3 regions of the Enterobacter chengduensis genome follow, and region 1 is predicted to be linked to each of the others. Evidence: predicted binding sites of a transcription regulator. Region 1 holds the regulator's gene; each other region holds the start of a gene.
What was found. Region 1 encodes CRP, which controls carbon source genes, mostly activating them, when cyclic AMP is high. Its sites were predicted from a motif close to ATGTGANNNNNNTCACAT; they were not measured.
Positions count from the first base shown of each region.

Region 1 (4,212 bases):
AAGCCCGGCTCCTGCATCGCCTGGTTGAGGGAGTTAAACAGCGCGTTGTGCGCCTGATTAACTTTCATCCGCTGATACGCCAGCGGGGAGGGCTGCGGGTCGTCGCTCAGGATCAGACGAATGGCCTGCTGGTCAGCCTCCAGCGCGTCGTGGGCGTTCTGGCGCAGCAGCCCGCTTTGCCACTGAGGCCAGAGCCAGACCATACCGCCGAAGGCAATCAGACAGCCGATCAGGGTATCAATCAGGCGGGCAACGATAAACTGTTCGCCGTTGAGCGTGAGCAGCTGAAGGGTATACACCGCCGTCACCGTAAAGCCCACCATCGCCCAGCCGTAGTTTTTGCGGATAATCAGGTAGCTTACCAGGGTGACCGCCAGCATCCCCGCCAGGGTATAGCCTTCCGGCACGTGAAAGTGCAGCGTTACGCCCGCAATAATCAGCCCTGCCATGGTGCCGCCAGCCCGGTGCAGAATACGCACCCGCGTGGCGCCGTAGCCGTTCTGGGTGACAAACAGCACGGTCATTAAGATCCAGTAGGGTTTCGGCAGATGCAGCGCCATGCCCATCAGGCTGGCGATGCTCAGCATGACGCTAATCCGTGCGGCGTTACGCAGAGCGGACGACTTAAGGGACAGGTAGCTTTTGAGCGCGGGCAATAGCGGAAGCCGTTTCTGCTTATCCGCCATCAGGTCGCGGGGATACAGCGGGCGCTGGGTGCGCAGCACGCGGGCGATGCGGCTGAAGTGCCAGGCGGCAAACTGGCCGACCGGGTTATCCGGATGCTGACGGGCAATTTTCTCCAGCGCGCCGAGCTGTTTTTCCATGTTAAAGCGCGTGGGGTAGCGGTGATAGAGAATATCGTCCGCCAGCACCCGCAGGCGCGCGGAAACGGTCTGCGCGTTCCAGCGGATGACCGCTTCGGCGTGGCTGCGCTCGACCAGCTTTTGCACCTCCTGCGGATGGTGCAGGCTTACCGAGATATGCTCCTGCAGATCCAGCCCCACCTGGAAGGTGCGCAGCAGCCGTTTATATTCGTGGTTCTTGTTGGCGGCGAGCATATGCAGCTGCTGATAGCACTGGCTTATCAGATCCACCACCTTCTGCTGGCGCGCCAGCAGCGGCGGTAAGGATTTGTCCGGATCGGTATGCTGGGTCAGCAGGGTGTATTTGGCTTCGCAGTACTCCGCCAGTTGCACGTAGAGCAGGCTCAGCGATTCGCGCAGCGGCTGTTCCCGCCACAGCCAGAACCAGAACCAGTTAAATACCCCGTACCACAGCGTGCCGAGCGCGTAGATCAGCAGCGGCTCCCACACCGGCATATTCCCGGCGAGGCTCAGGGTGAAGATGGCCGCAATCAGCGACGCGGGAAGCAGGCGCGCGTGCAGCGAACTGATTTCTGCCGTGACGCCCAGCGTCATCGCCAGCACGGTCAGGATCAGCGGCAGCGGGATATCCCGGGCTAGCAGGAGCTGCACCGCAAGGCTACAGCCCGCAAACAGGCCGCCACCGATAATCAGGCGTTTGAAAAAGCGCTTATGCGGCGTGTCCAGACCGGCGATGTTGCAGCAGGCGGGCACGAGGGAAAACAGCAGGCCCTGCTGAAGATGTCCAAGGATCAGGCCTATGGCCACAGGAAGACACAACACCAGCGTTTGCCGCAGTGCGTAGTTAACTTCCGGGTGATAGATCAGCCTGCGCCACATGGGGAGTAGAGACAAAAACGGCGTGACACCTTGCGATGGCACGCCGCTTAAGCGGAATTAACGCGTTCCGTAGACCACGATGGTTTTACCGTGGGCGGAGATCAGGTTCTGATCTTCGAGCATTTTCAGAATACGACCCACTGTTTCACGGGAGCAACCGACGATCTGACCAATTTCCTGACGGGTAATTTTAATTTGCATGCCGTCCGGGTGGGTCATGGCGTCTGGCTGTTTCGCCAGGTTCAACAGGGTTTGTGCGATACGACCCGTCACGTCCAGGAAGGCGAGGTTACCCACTTTCTCTGAGGTGACCTGCAGACGGCGCGCCATCTGGGAAGAAAGACGCATCAGGATGTCCGGGTTGACCTGGATCAGCTGACGGAACTTCTTGTAAGAAATTTCAGCCACTTCACATGCTGTCTTTGCACGAACCCAGGCGCTACGTTCCTGGCCCTCTTCAAACAGGCCCAGTTCACCGATGAAATCGCCCTGGTTCAGATAAGAAAGGATCATCTCTTTCCCTTCTTCATCTTTGATCAGCACTGCCACCGAGCCTTTAACGATGTAATACAACGTTTCCGCTTTTTCACCCTGGTGAATCAGCGTGCTCTTTGATGGGTACTTATGAATGTGGCAATGAGACAAGAACCATTCGAGAGTCGGGTCTGTTTGCGGTTTGCCAAGCACCATGCGCTGTTATCCTCTGTTATAAGCTGTCACCAGAGTCATCAGATGCATCCGGACTCTGGGGTTGCAATCGAATTCTTACCCATACCCTGGGAAGTCGGCTACCGTAACGTTTCGCAGCCAGTAAAGTTTGATGTCCTCTGCATACATGTGTAACGTCAATGTATTACTGTAGCATCCAGAGTGTTTTAGCATAGCTTTCGCCGCGTGTCTCCTGGTGTCTCGCTTCAGCATGATGCAGGTCGCCTTCCATTGCGAGAAATGTAACGCACGCGTAATCTGTCACCAAAAATGCAACGTTGGAGTTTAAGAATATGCAAGCGCGCGTGAAATGGGTTGAAGGTTTAACGTTCCTGGGCGAGTCCGCGTCGGGGCACCAGATTTTGATGGACGGTAACTCCGGCGATAAAGCGCCAAGCCCGATGGAAATGGTGCTGATGGCGGCAGGGGGATGCAGCGCGATTGACGTGGTGTCGATTCTGCAAAAAGGCCGTCATGACGTAACGGATTGTGAGGTCAAACTCACGTCAGAACGTCGCGAAGAGGCGCCACGCCTGTTCACCCACATTAACCTGCACTTTGTGGTGACCGGTAAAGCACTGAAGGACGCGGCGGTTTCCCGTGCGGTTGACCTGTCTGCGGAGAAGTACTGCTCTGTGGCGTTAATGCTGGAGAAAGCGGTAAACATCACCCATTCGTATGAGGTGATCGAGGCTTAATTATTGGGGCATCGTGCGTGTTGATGCCCTCACCCTAACCCTCTCCCACAGGGAGAGGGAACATGCTCACGCGATCTGCTTCCCTTCCATCAACCGCTCCACCAGCGGCGTCATGATGAGCTCCATCGCCAGCCCCATTTTTCCGCCCGGCACCACCAACGTATTCATGTGAGAAATAAATGAGCCCTGCAGCATCGCCAGCAGCCAGGGGTAATCAATGCCTTCGAGATTGCGGAAGTGGATCACCACAAAGCTCTCGTCCAGCGAGGGGATGCTTTTGGCGGCAAACGGGTTGGAGGTGTCCACCGTCGGCACGCGCTGGAAGTTGATGTGGGTGCGGGAGAACTGCGGCGTAAGGTAGTTGATGTAATCTTCCATGGAGCGCACCACCGAGTCCATCACCGCCTCTCGCGAATGGCCGCGCTCGCTCATGTCGCGCGTCAGCTTCTGGATCCACTCCAGGTTCACGATAGGCACCACGCCAACCAGCAGGTCCACGTGGCGCGCCACGTCGTGCTGAGGGGTGACCACGCCGCCGTGCAACCCTTCATAAAACAGCACGTCGGTGGGTTCCGGCAGCGGCTGCCAGGGAGTAAAGGTGCCCGGTACCTGATTCCAGGGAACGGCTTCATCATAGGTATGCAGATACTTGCGTGACTGCCCTTTGCCGCTCTGACCGTACTCGATGAAGGTTTGTTCCAGCAGGCCGAAGTCATTGGCTTCCGGGCCGAAGTAGCTGATGTGTTTACCCAGATCGCGCGCCTTCCGGATGGCCATGTCCATCTCCGGACGCGTGTAGCGGTGAAAGCTGTCGCCTTCGACCTCCGCCGCACGGAGATTCAGCTGGGCGAAAATCTTGCGAAAGGCGAGGCTGGTGGTGGTGGTTCCCGCACCGCTCGACCCCGTAACGGCAATAACCGGATGTCTGGCAGACATAGCAACTCCCTGACTGAAAAAGTGGAAGATCAGCCGTGAAACGCGTTGCGGGGCATGATATTCACCGTCTCATGCAGTTCTGACCACACCAGCACCACGTCGCCGCTTTTCAGCTGGCGCTTAACATCGTTGACCTTTTGCTCAAGCGAGCGTTCCTGTTCACCATA
Region 1 covers NZ_CP043318.1:4,657,323-4,661,534, reverse strand. The annotation lists gene FY206_RS22660 (YccS/YhfK family putative transporter) at 1-1,703, opposite strand, end outside; gene crp (cAMP-activated global transcriptional regulator CRP) at 1,761-2,393, opposite strand; gene FY206_RS22650 (OsmC family protein) at 2,705-3,109, shown strand; gene FY206_RS22645 (phosphoribulokinase) at 3,176-4,045, opposite strand; gene FY206_RS22640 (YheU family protein) at 4,075-4,212, opposite strand, start outside.

Region 2 (4,212 bases), 2.4 Mb from region 1:
TGGCGCTGCCGCGCGCGGTCGAAGGGGATTTTCCACCGGGCGTGGTCGCGACGGCGCGCACGGACGGCGAAACCACCTGGGTGTTTGTGCAGAACTTTACCGCCCAGCAGCAGTACATCACGCTGCCGCAGGGGTATACCGACTGCATGACAGACGCCGCCGCAGCGGGCGATACCGTGCTGCTGGCGTGGGACTGTCGGGTGCTCAGGCGTAAAGCGTAGTGCGGTTTTATTGCCGGGTGGCGCTGCGCTTACCCGGCCTACCCAACCCGTAGGCGCTGCAAGCGAAGAGCCGCCGGGCAACAAGGCACAGAACGCCTGCTCCACGAGCAGGCATTTTTTTATCTGCATATCATGAGGCGTATTATGGACAGTCAAATAACCCAGCGTTTAATTCCCGCGTTTGGCGGTGATGATAATATCGAACACGTCGAAGCCTGTATTACCCGCCTGCGCGTAACGGTTAAAGATTTGAATAAGGTTGATTCACAGGCCTTACAGAATGAAGGGGCGCTGGGCGTAATTATTATCGGTCAGCAGGTGCACGCCATATTTGGCAGGCAGTCTGATACATTACGCCAGTTATTAGATAAACATTTTAATCATTAAATATAAAAAAGGGATAGCCAAAATAATGGCTATCCCCGAGCAGAGAGTGAGGCTGCAAATAGCTGGAGATACAATAACGATTAACGCATTTTAAAAATGAAGACTTACCACCAGGCTTCGACCTGTACGCCAAAGTTCCAGGTATTATTCGCCGTGCCGTCCTCGAACGATTTTCCTTTTTCGGAATCATTCAGGTAGGAGGCAAACACGCGCAGTTCCGGACGTGACATAAAATCAGGACCGTCTGCCAGACCCAGCGCGAGGGTATACTTCTCGCCGCTCTGCTTGTAGTTCGAGCCGTCGGTGTAGGTATCTTTCTGATAGAAACCACCCACTTCGCCAATCAGGCGGACATACTCGGTGAACTGATACTGCGCGCGGCCGACCAGGGAAACCAGGCGCGATTTATCGGTAAATTGCGTGGTGTCGTCCGCCGACCCCCAGGTCAACACGTGGTTGAAGGAGAGCTTGTCGGTAATGGGAATTAGGCCGGTGTTGATCACGCGGTAGCCGCTGGCATCGTTCACATAGTTCCACATGTCGTACCAGCCGCCACCCTGGGACACCATGTTCTGCGCCAGCCCTTTGTTGGCGTACTGCAGCACCAGCTTGTTGTAACCCCCCAGCATGTCCTGGCTGATTTCGCCGGTCACCATCACGCCGTTATCGGCCTCGTAGAGCCCGCCGTACTCTTTCTGCTTGTTGGTTGGGTTGGGCATAGCGTAGTCGATACCGACTTCGGTCCAGGCGCCTGCCCATGGTTTCCAGCCCGCATAGCGCAGATCGATGTAGTTGATGTTCACGTCGTTATCACCGTCAACGCGATAGTCTACGTCGTTGGCATCGCCGCGGATCCACGCCACGGAGACCGCGCCTGGGCCGAGCGTATAGTTCTCAATACCCGCGCCGGAACCCGAGATATTCCAGTATTTGGTATCAATGATGTGCAGGTCATGGCGCTGGTAATAGCGTTTACCGCCCCAAATCACCGCGTTAGGATCGCCCGGGATCAGGCCTTTGATTTGCAGGTTCAGCTGACGAAGACCGAACTGGGCATCATCACCGAAGGTAGTCTCGTTATCGTTAGAGCCGTCAGACACCATGCTCACCATACTGTCGAGGTAGAAGCTGACGTCGTTCTTTTTGTAAACCTCAGAGCCCAGCTCCAGCTCGCCGTAGGTGTCGGCTTCGTTACCCAGACGGCCAATTTTATTTTTTTGCCACTCCTCCATCCCACCATCCCGTGAGACGCCCACGCCGGAGCGAAGATATCCATGAAAATCAATCGGTACTGAAGACGCTGCAAACAGCGAAGGAGACGCTAGCGCCGCAGCCAGCGCAACAGATACAGAGCGGATCGTCGTGTTCATTGTTACCCTCTTATTGTTTTGTAATACGTTCACAAATCCGCTGTCATAAAATGCCTAAACCCTCCAACTGGCAATTGCGCGATCATAAATGTGTGATTAAGTGCAAATAAAATAGACAATTTTGTATCAATCAATGTGATTTTTCAGGGAGTGCTGTATTGTGAGCGTCATACTTTTTTGATGTGTTATGCCAGCAGCGAGAGGGTGATTAGCGTTTTTTTTCAGCGCCCCTGTTACAATCAGCGCATAACAGCATAAGGAACCGGACCATGAAGTCGAAAAGCGCAACGTTAGAGGACGTGGCACGCCATGCGGGCGTCTCCTATCAGACCGTGTCCAGGGTACTGAATAAATCTGCCAACGTATCCGACGCCACGCGTAGCAAGGTGGAGAAATCCATAGAGTTATTACGGTATGTGCCCAACCGCCTGGCTCAGCAGCTGGTCGGCAAACAGACTCAGACCGTCGGGCTGGTGACAATTTCGCTCGCGTTGCATGCCCCTTCTCAGGTGGCGGCGGCGGTAAAACGCTATGCGAACGTGGAGGGTTATCAGGTCCTGATTTCAATGATCGATGAGAACGTCAACCACAGCATTCAGGACTCTATCAACGAACTGAAGTCTCAGCTGGTGAGCAAGGTGATCATCAACGTGCCGCTGGAGGCCGAAGAGGCGCAGAAGATCGCCACAGACAACGACGATATCGTCTGTTTGTTCCTGGATGTGGACCCGTACAGCTCCGTGTTTAACGTTTCGTTTAACCCGGCTGACGGTACCCGTGCGAGCGTTAAATACCTCTACGAACTGGGCCATCGCGACATCGCTCTGCTGGCGGGGCCAGAGTCCTCTGTCTCGGCGCAGCTGAGGCTGAAAAGCTGGATCGAAACCCTGAAGGGTTATGGCCTGGAGCCTGCCTCGGTGATCCGCGGCAACTGGGATGCACAGAGCGGGTATGCCGGCGCGCTGCAGATGCTGCGCGAAACGCCGCACTTTTCCGCCGTGCTGGTGGGCAACGACCAGATGGCACTCGGCGTCCTGAGCGCGTTCCATCAGCAGCAAATTTCAATTCCGGGCGAGAAGTCGGTGATTGGCTACGATGACACCTACGAAAGCTCGTTTTTCTACCCGGCGCTAACGACGGTCTCGCTGGATTTAGATCTGCAGGGTAAAGAGGCGGTGCGGCGTATTCTGGACAGTGGCGAAGATAATGCGCTGCGTATGTCCTCGATTTTGCCTGCTCGTCTGGTGGTGCGGCAGTCTACCGGGCCAAAAGGGGAGAAGGGGAAAAATCTCCAGGCGCTGGCCCAGCAGCTGCGCGAGATTGCGCATCACCTTGGTGACGCGTAGCGGCGTGAGCACCGCAATCACAGAAAGCGGTGCTCGCAAGATTACTCCAGCCCCAGCGTGTACTGGGCGATTTTGAAGTAGATAATCAGCCCGGTGCCGTCGATGAGCGTCGCGATAAACGGCGCGGAGACGACCGCCGGGTCAATGCCGCAGCGCTTGAGCACCATCGGAATCACGGACGACACGATCGCGCTCCAGAGCGTAATGCACACCAGCGTCAGGCTGACGATAAGCGTGATTTCCAGCCCAATCCCCATCATCCAGGCGCGGATACACCCGGCGATACCCAGCGTCACGGCAATCATCAGCGAGGTGGTCATCTCTTTACGCAGCACGCGCCCGACGTCGCGCAGGTGGACTTCCCCCAGCGCCATGGCGCGCACCAGCGTGGAGGTGATCTGCGTCCCGCTGTTGCCGCCCGTGCCGATCAGCAGTGGAATAAAGAACGCCAGCGCAATGGCGGACTCCAGCGCCTCTTCGAAGTGCTGGATCACCGAACTGGTGTAGGCTTCCGCGACAAACAGCAGCAGCAGCCAGACGGAGCGTTTCTTCCACAGGCTGAAGGCGCTGGTTTCCAGATAGGGCTTCTCCAGCGGCAGCGTCGCCCCCTGAAGCTGGGCGTCCTCGGTGACGTCATCCTCCAGCAGATGGGCGATTTCGCGCTCGGTCAGGCAGCCGACGAGCTTCCCATGGGTGACCACCGGCACGACATCCGCGCCGCCGTGCGCCAGCAGACCGGCGACATCGGCACGTTCATCCTCCGGCTTGACCTGCAGGAACTGCGAAATCATCAGCGATTTCACCGGCTGTACCGTATCGGCGGTCTGCAGCAGTTTACGCACCGCAATCATGCCCGCCAGGCGACCATTGTCTTCAATAAAAATATGT
Region 2 covers NZ_CP043318.1:1,907,419-1,911,630, forward strand. The annotation lists gene FY206_RS09310 (beta-galactosidase) at 1-221, shown strand, start outside; gene FY206_RS09315 (PTS sugar transporter subunit IIB) at 366-608, shown strand; gene FY206_RS09320 (maltoporin) at 713-1,978, opposite strand; gene FY206_RS09325 (LacI family DNA-binding transcriptional regulator) at 2,248-3,324, shown strand; gene FY206_RS09330 (magnesium transporter) at 3,366-4,212, opposite strand, start outside.
Region 2: FY206_RS09320 (maltoporin) is a predicted target of CRP. The motif match lies at 2,069-2,086, and genes of this name have one in related genera.

Region 3 (4,212 bases), 190 kb from region 1:
ATGCGGGCTCTACCGGGATAAACATCAGGACGTAGTCCAGCGAGCGCAGCCCCGGCAGCTGCTGGTAATCCTTTCTGCCGAGCAGGCGGATGTGGTTACGCACGGAGGCGATGTGCTCCTGCAGCGCGGATTCGCGGGTATAGTCATCCTCGGCGTTGAAATAACGTTCGTACGCCACCAGCGTCATTTTGGCGTCAATCACCACATCTTTGCCCTGCGGCAGCCGCACGATCACATCCGGCTGCATTCGAGAGCGGGCATCGTTTTCGATACTTACCTGCGTTTCATATTCGTACCCTTCCCGCAGACCAGAGGCCTCCAGCACGCGGGTCAGCACCACTTCTCCCCAGTTGCCCTGGGTTTTGTTATCCCCCTTCAGCGCGCGGGTCAGGTTGACCGCTTCCTGCGCCATTTGGGCATTCAGCTGCTGAAGATTGCGAATCTCATGCGCCAGCGTGTGCCGCTCGCGGGCTTCCTGACCAAAGCTGTCCTGCACCTGACGACGAAAACCGTCCAGCTGTTCACGCAGCGGCGTCAGCAGGCTGTTCAGGCTCTGGCGGTTCTGTTCATCAACGCGGCGGTTGCTGTGCTCAAAAATTCGGTTGGCGAGGTTCTCAAACTGTTCGCTGAGGCGCTGCTCGCTGTTGATCATCTGGCGGATTTTATCTTCCGCATGCAGCTGGGTGGATTCCAGGCGGGTGGTCACTTCGCGGAGATCGGCCTCCAGCGACGTGTTGATATCACGCAGGTTGCGCAGCTCGTTGTTGAGCAGTTCACACTCGTCGCGCCAGTGCTCGCTCAGGGCAAGCTGCTGTTTTGTCGCGCTTAAGTCGGCGACGATCTCTTCACGTTCAGCCAGCCGATCGGCCTTCTGCTGCGCGTGCTGGTAGCTGGACATCAGCCAGCCTATCGCCACGCCCGCCAGCGCAATCACCGCATAAATCAGGATTGAGATATCCACAATGCCCCCTGCATCAACGTATTACCCGCACAAAATAGAATTGTGCTGTATAAACGTCCAGTTTGAAAGGGTTTTCCTGCGAGGCGCTACGCAAAAAATAAAGGCCGAACGCGTCGGCCTTTGATTTCGAAAGGAGAGGACTAGATCAGGCGACGCGCGGCTTCTACCACGATTTTCACGGCATGGCTTTCGGTCTGCTTCATCGTTTCGGCGTTCGGGATTTCCTGCTGGGTACGGTTGACGATAACGCCCGCCACCATACCGGCACGCAGACCCTGGCTTGCGCACATGGTCAGCAGCGTGGCGGATTCCATTTCGTAGTTCATTACGCCCATGGACTGCCACTCTTCCATTGAGCCCTTGAAGCGGCTTACCACGCGGCCTGAGAAGGTGTCGTAACGCTCCTGGCCCGGATAGAAGGTGTCGGACGACGCGGTTACGCCTACGTGAGTGGTTGCGCCCACCGATTTCGCGGCTTCAACCAGCGCGGTGGTGCATTCGAAATCCGCCACTGCCGGGAATTCCATCGGTGCAAAGTGCAGGCTTGCCCCGTCCAGACGGACTGATGCGGTCGTGACCAGCACGTCGCCCACGTTGATGTGCGGCTGGATCGCGCCGGTGGTACCGATACGCAGGAAAGTACGAATGCCCAGCTGCGCCAGCTCTTCAACAGCAATAGAGGTAGACGGACCGCCGATACCGGTAGAGCACACGATCACCGCTTTGCCATCCAGCTCTGCACGCCAGGTGGTGAACTCACGATGGGCAGCCAGCTTGACCGGCTTATCCATCAGCGCGGCGATCTTTTCCACACGCTCAGGGTCGCCAGGGACGATCGCGAGCGTAGCCCCTTGTAAATCGTTTTTGGTGAGGCCGAGATGAAAAACATCAGACTTAGACATAGGTGACTCCTCTGTGGGTCGGTTAGTCAGAAGAAGTAAAACGGTACTTTACAGAAGCAGTAAGCATATTTTCGTGACGCACCTCACCATGAATGAAAATGGTTACATTGAATTTCCATAAAAAAGTGATTTACATCACATTAACAAGTTATATCGCCAGGTGCTGCACAAAAGATAGACCGTTTAAGGCACTGTGAGTTGTTAACCTGGTGTCTATATTTACCTTTGCGCTAACTCATTGGTACGGAGAATGCCATGACTGAAAAAACCGGTTTTGCACCTGCTGCGGCCCCGCTTGCTTCAACCATCGTTTCAACCTCAGAAGAGGCCATCACGGCGGGCGAGACCTCCATTCCCTCGCAGGGGGAGAATATGCCTGCTTATCACGCGCGGCCAAAATCGGCAGAGGGTCCGCTGCCCATCGTGATCGTGGTTCAGGAAATTTTCGGCGTTCATGAACATATTCGCGACCTCTGTCGCCGTCTGGCGCTGGAAGGCTATCTGGCCGTTGCGCCAGAGCTCTACTTCCGTCAAGGCGATCCGAACGACTACAGCGATATTCCCACATTGCTTAGCAACCTGGTCAGCAAAGTCCCGGACGCGCAGGTGCTGGCCGATCTCGACCACGTCGCCAGCTGGGCGGCGCGCAACGGGGGCGACCCGCACCGTCTGCTGGTCACCGGTTTCTGCTGGGGTGGACGCATTAGCTGGCTGTATGCCGCGCACAATCCGCAGCTCAAAGCCGCTGTCGCCTGGTACGGCAAACTGGTGGGGGAGAAAACGCTGAATTCGCCGAAACATCCCGTGGATATCGCTACCGAGTTAAATGCCCCGGTGTTAGGCCTGTACGGCGCTCAGGACACAGGGATTTCGCTTGATTCGGTAGAGACCATGCGTCATGCGCTTCGTGCGGCAAATGCAAAGGCGGAGATCGTGGTGTATCCGGATGCCGGGCATGCGTTTAACGCCGACTATCGTCCGAGCTATCACGCGGAATCGGCCAAAGATGGCTGGCAGCGAATGCTGGCGTGGTTTAGCCAGTATGGCGGGAAGAAAGCATAAAAAAGCCCGGTGGCGGCTGCGCCTTACCGGGCCTTAAGGTAGGCCGGGTAAGCGTTAGCGCCACCCGGCAATCCAGCTCCACTACGCCTGACGCAAATTCTGCGCCGCCTTGACCATGTTGGCGAGCGCCGCACGCGTCTCCGGCCAGCCGCGGGTTTTCAGGCCGCAGTCCGGGTTCACCCACAGGCGCTCTGCCGGAATGCGCTGGGCGGCTTTTTTCAGCAGGGCCTCAATCCACTCCACGCTCGGCACGTTCGGAGAGTGAATGTCGTACACGCCCGGCCCGATCTCATTCGGGTAGTCGAACTCTTCAAACGACTCCAGCAGCTCCATGTCTGAACGCGAGGTCTCAATGGTGATCACGTCGGCGTCCAGCGCGGCTATGGAATCCATGATGTCGTTAAATTCGCAGTAACACATGTGGGTGTGGATCTGCGTGTCGTCCTTCGCCACCGATGCATTAATGCGGAACGCCTCTACGCCCCACTTCAGGTAGGCATCCCAGTCGCTGCGGCGCAGCGGCAGACCTTCGCGCAGCGCCGGTTCGTCAATCTGGATAATGCCAATGCCCGCCGCCTCCAGATCCGCCACCTCATCGCGCAGCGCCAGCGCGATCTGTTTGGCGATGGTTTCACGGGTCACGTCTTCGCGCGGGAACGACCAGCAGAGAATGGTCACCGGCCCGGTGAGCATGCCCTTAACCGGCTTGTCGGTCAGAGACTGGGCATATTTGGCCCACTCCACGGTGATCGCTTCCGGACGGCTGACGTCGCCGATCACCACCGGCGGCTTCACGCAGCGGGAGCCGTAGCTCTGCACCCAGCCGTTCTGGGTAAACACAAAGCCGTCAAGGTGCTCACCGAAGTATTCCACCATGTCGTTACGCTCGGCCTCACCGTGCACCAGCACGTCCAGACCTAAACGCTCCTGCTCGATAATCGCCTGCTTGATGTGCTCCGCAATGCCGGTACGGTAGTGATTCGCGTCCAGATTGCCCTTCTTGAAATCGAGACGCAGGCCGCGGATCTCCGTAGTCTGCGGGAAAGAGCCGATCGTCGTGGTCGGCCATGCAGGCAGGTTGAAGCGGGCGCGCTGGGCTTCCGCGCGCACCTCATACGGACTCTGGCGCTGGCTGTCCTGGGCGGTAATAGCCGCCAGACGTTTTTCCACCGCCGGGTTGTGCACGCGCGCCGAATGACGACGCGCTTGGATCGGGGCGCTCCATTCGACAATCGCCTCCGTGTCGCCGCTGTTCAGCGCGTCGCGCAGCAGTGCCAGCTCTTCGCA
Region 3 covers NZ_CP043318.1:4,850,818-4,855,029, forward strand. The annotation lists gene rmuC (DNA recombination protein RmuC) at 1-961, opposite strand, end outside; gene udp (uridine phosphorylase) at 1,102-1,863, opposite strand; gene FY206_RS23480 (dienelactone hydrolase family protein) at 2,119-2,925, shown strand; gene metE (5-methyltetrahydropteroyltriglutamate--homocysteine S-methyltransferase) at 3,007-4,212, opposite strand, start outside.
Region 3: udp (uridine phosphorylase) is a predicted target of CRP. The motif match lies at 1,987-2,004, and genes of this name have one in related genera.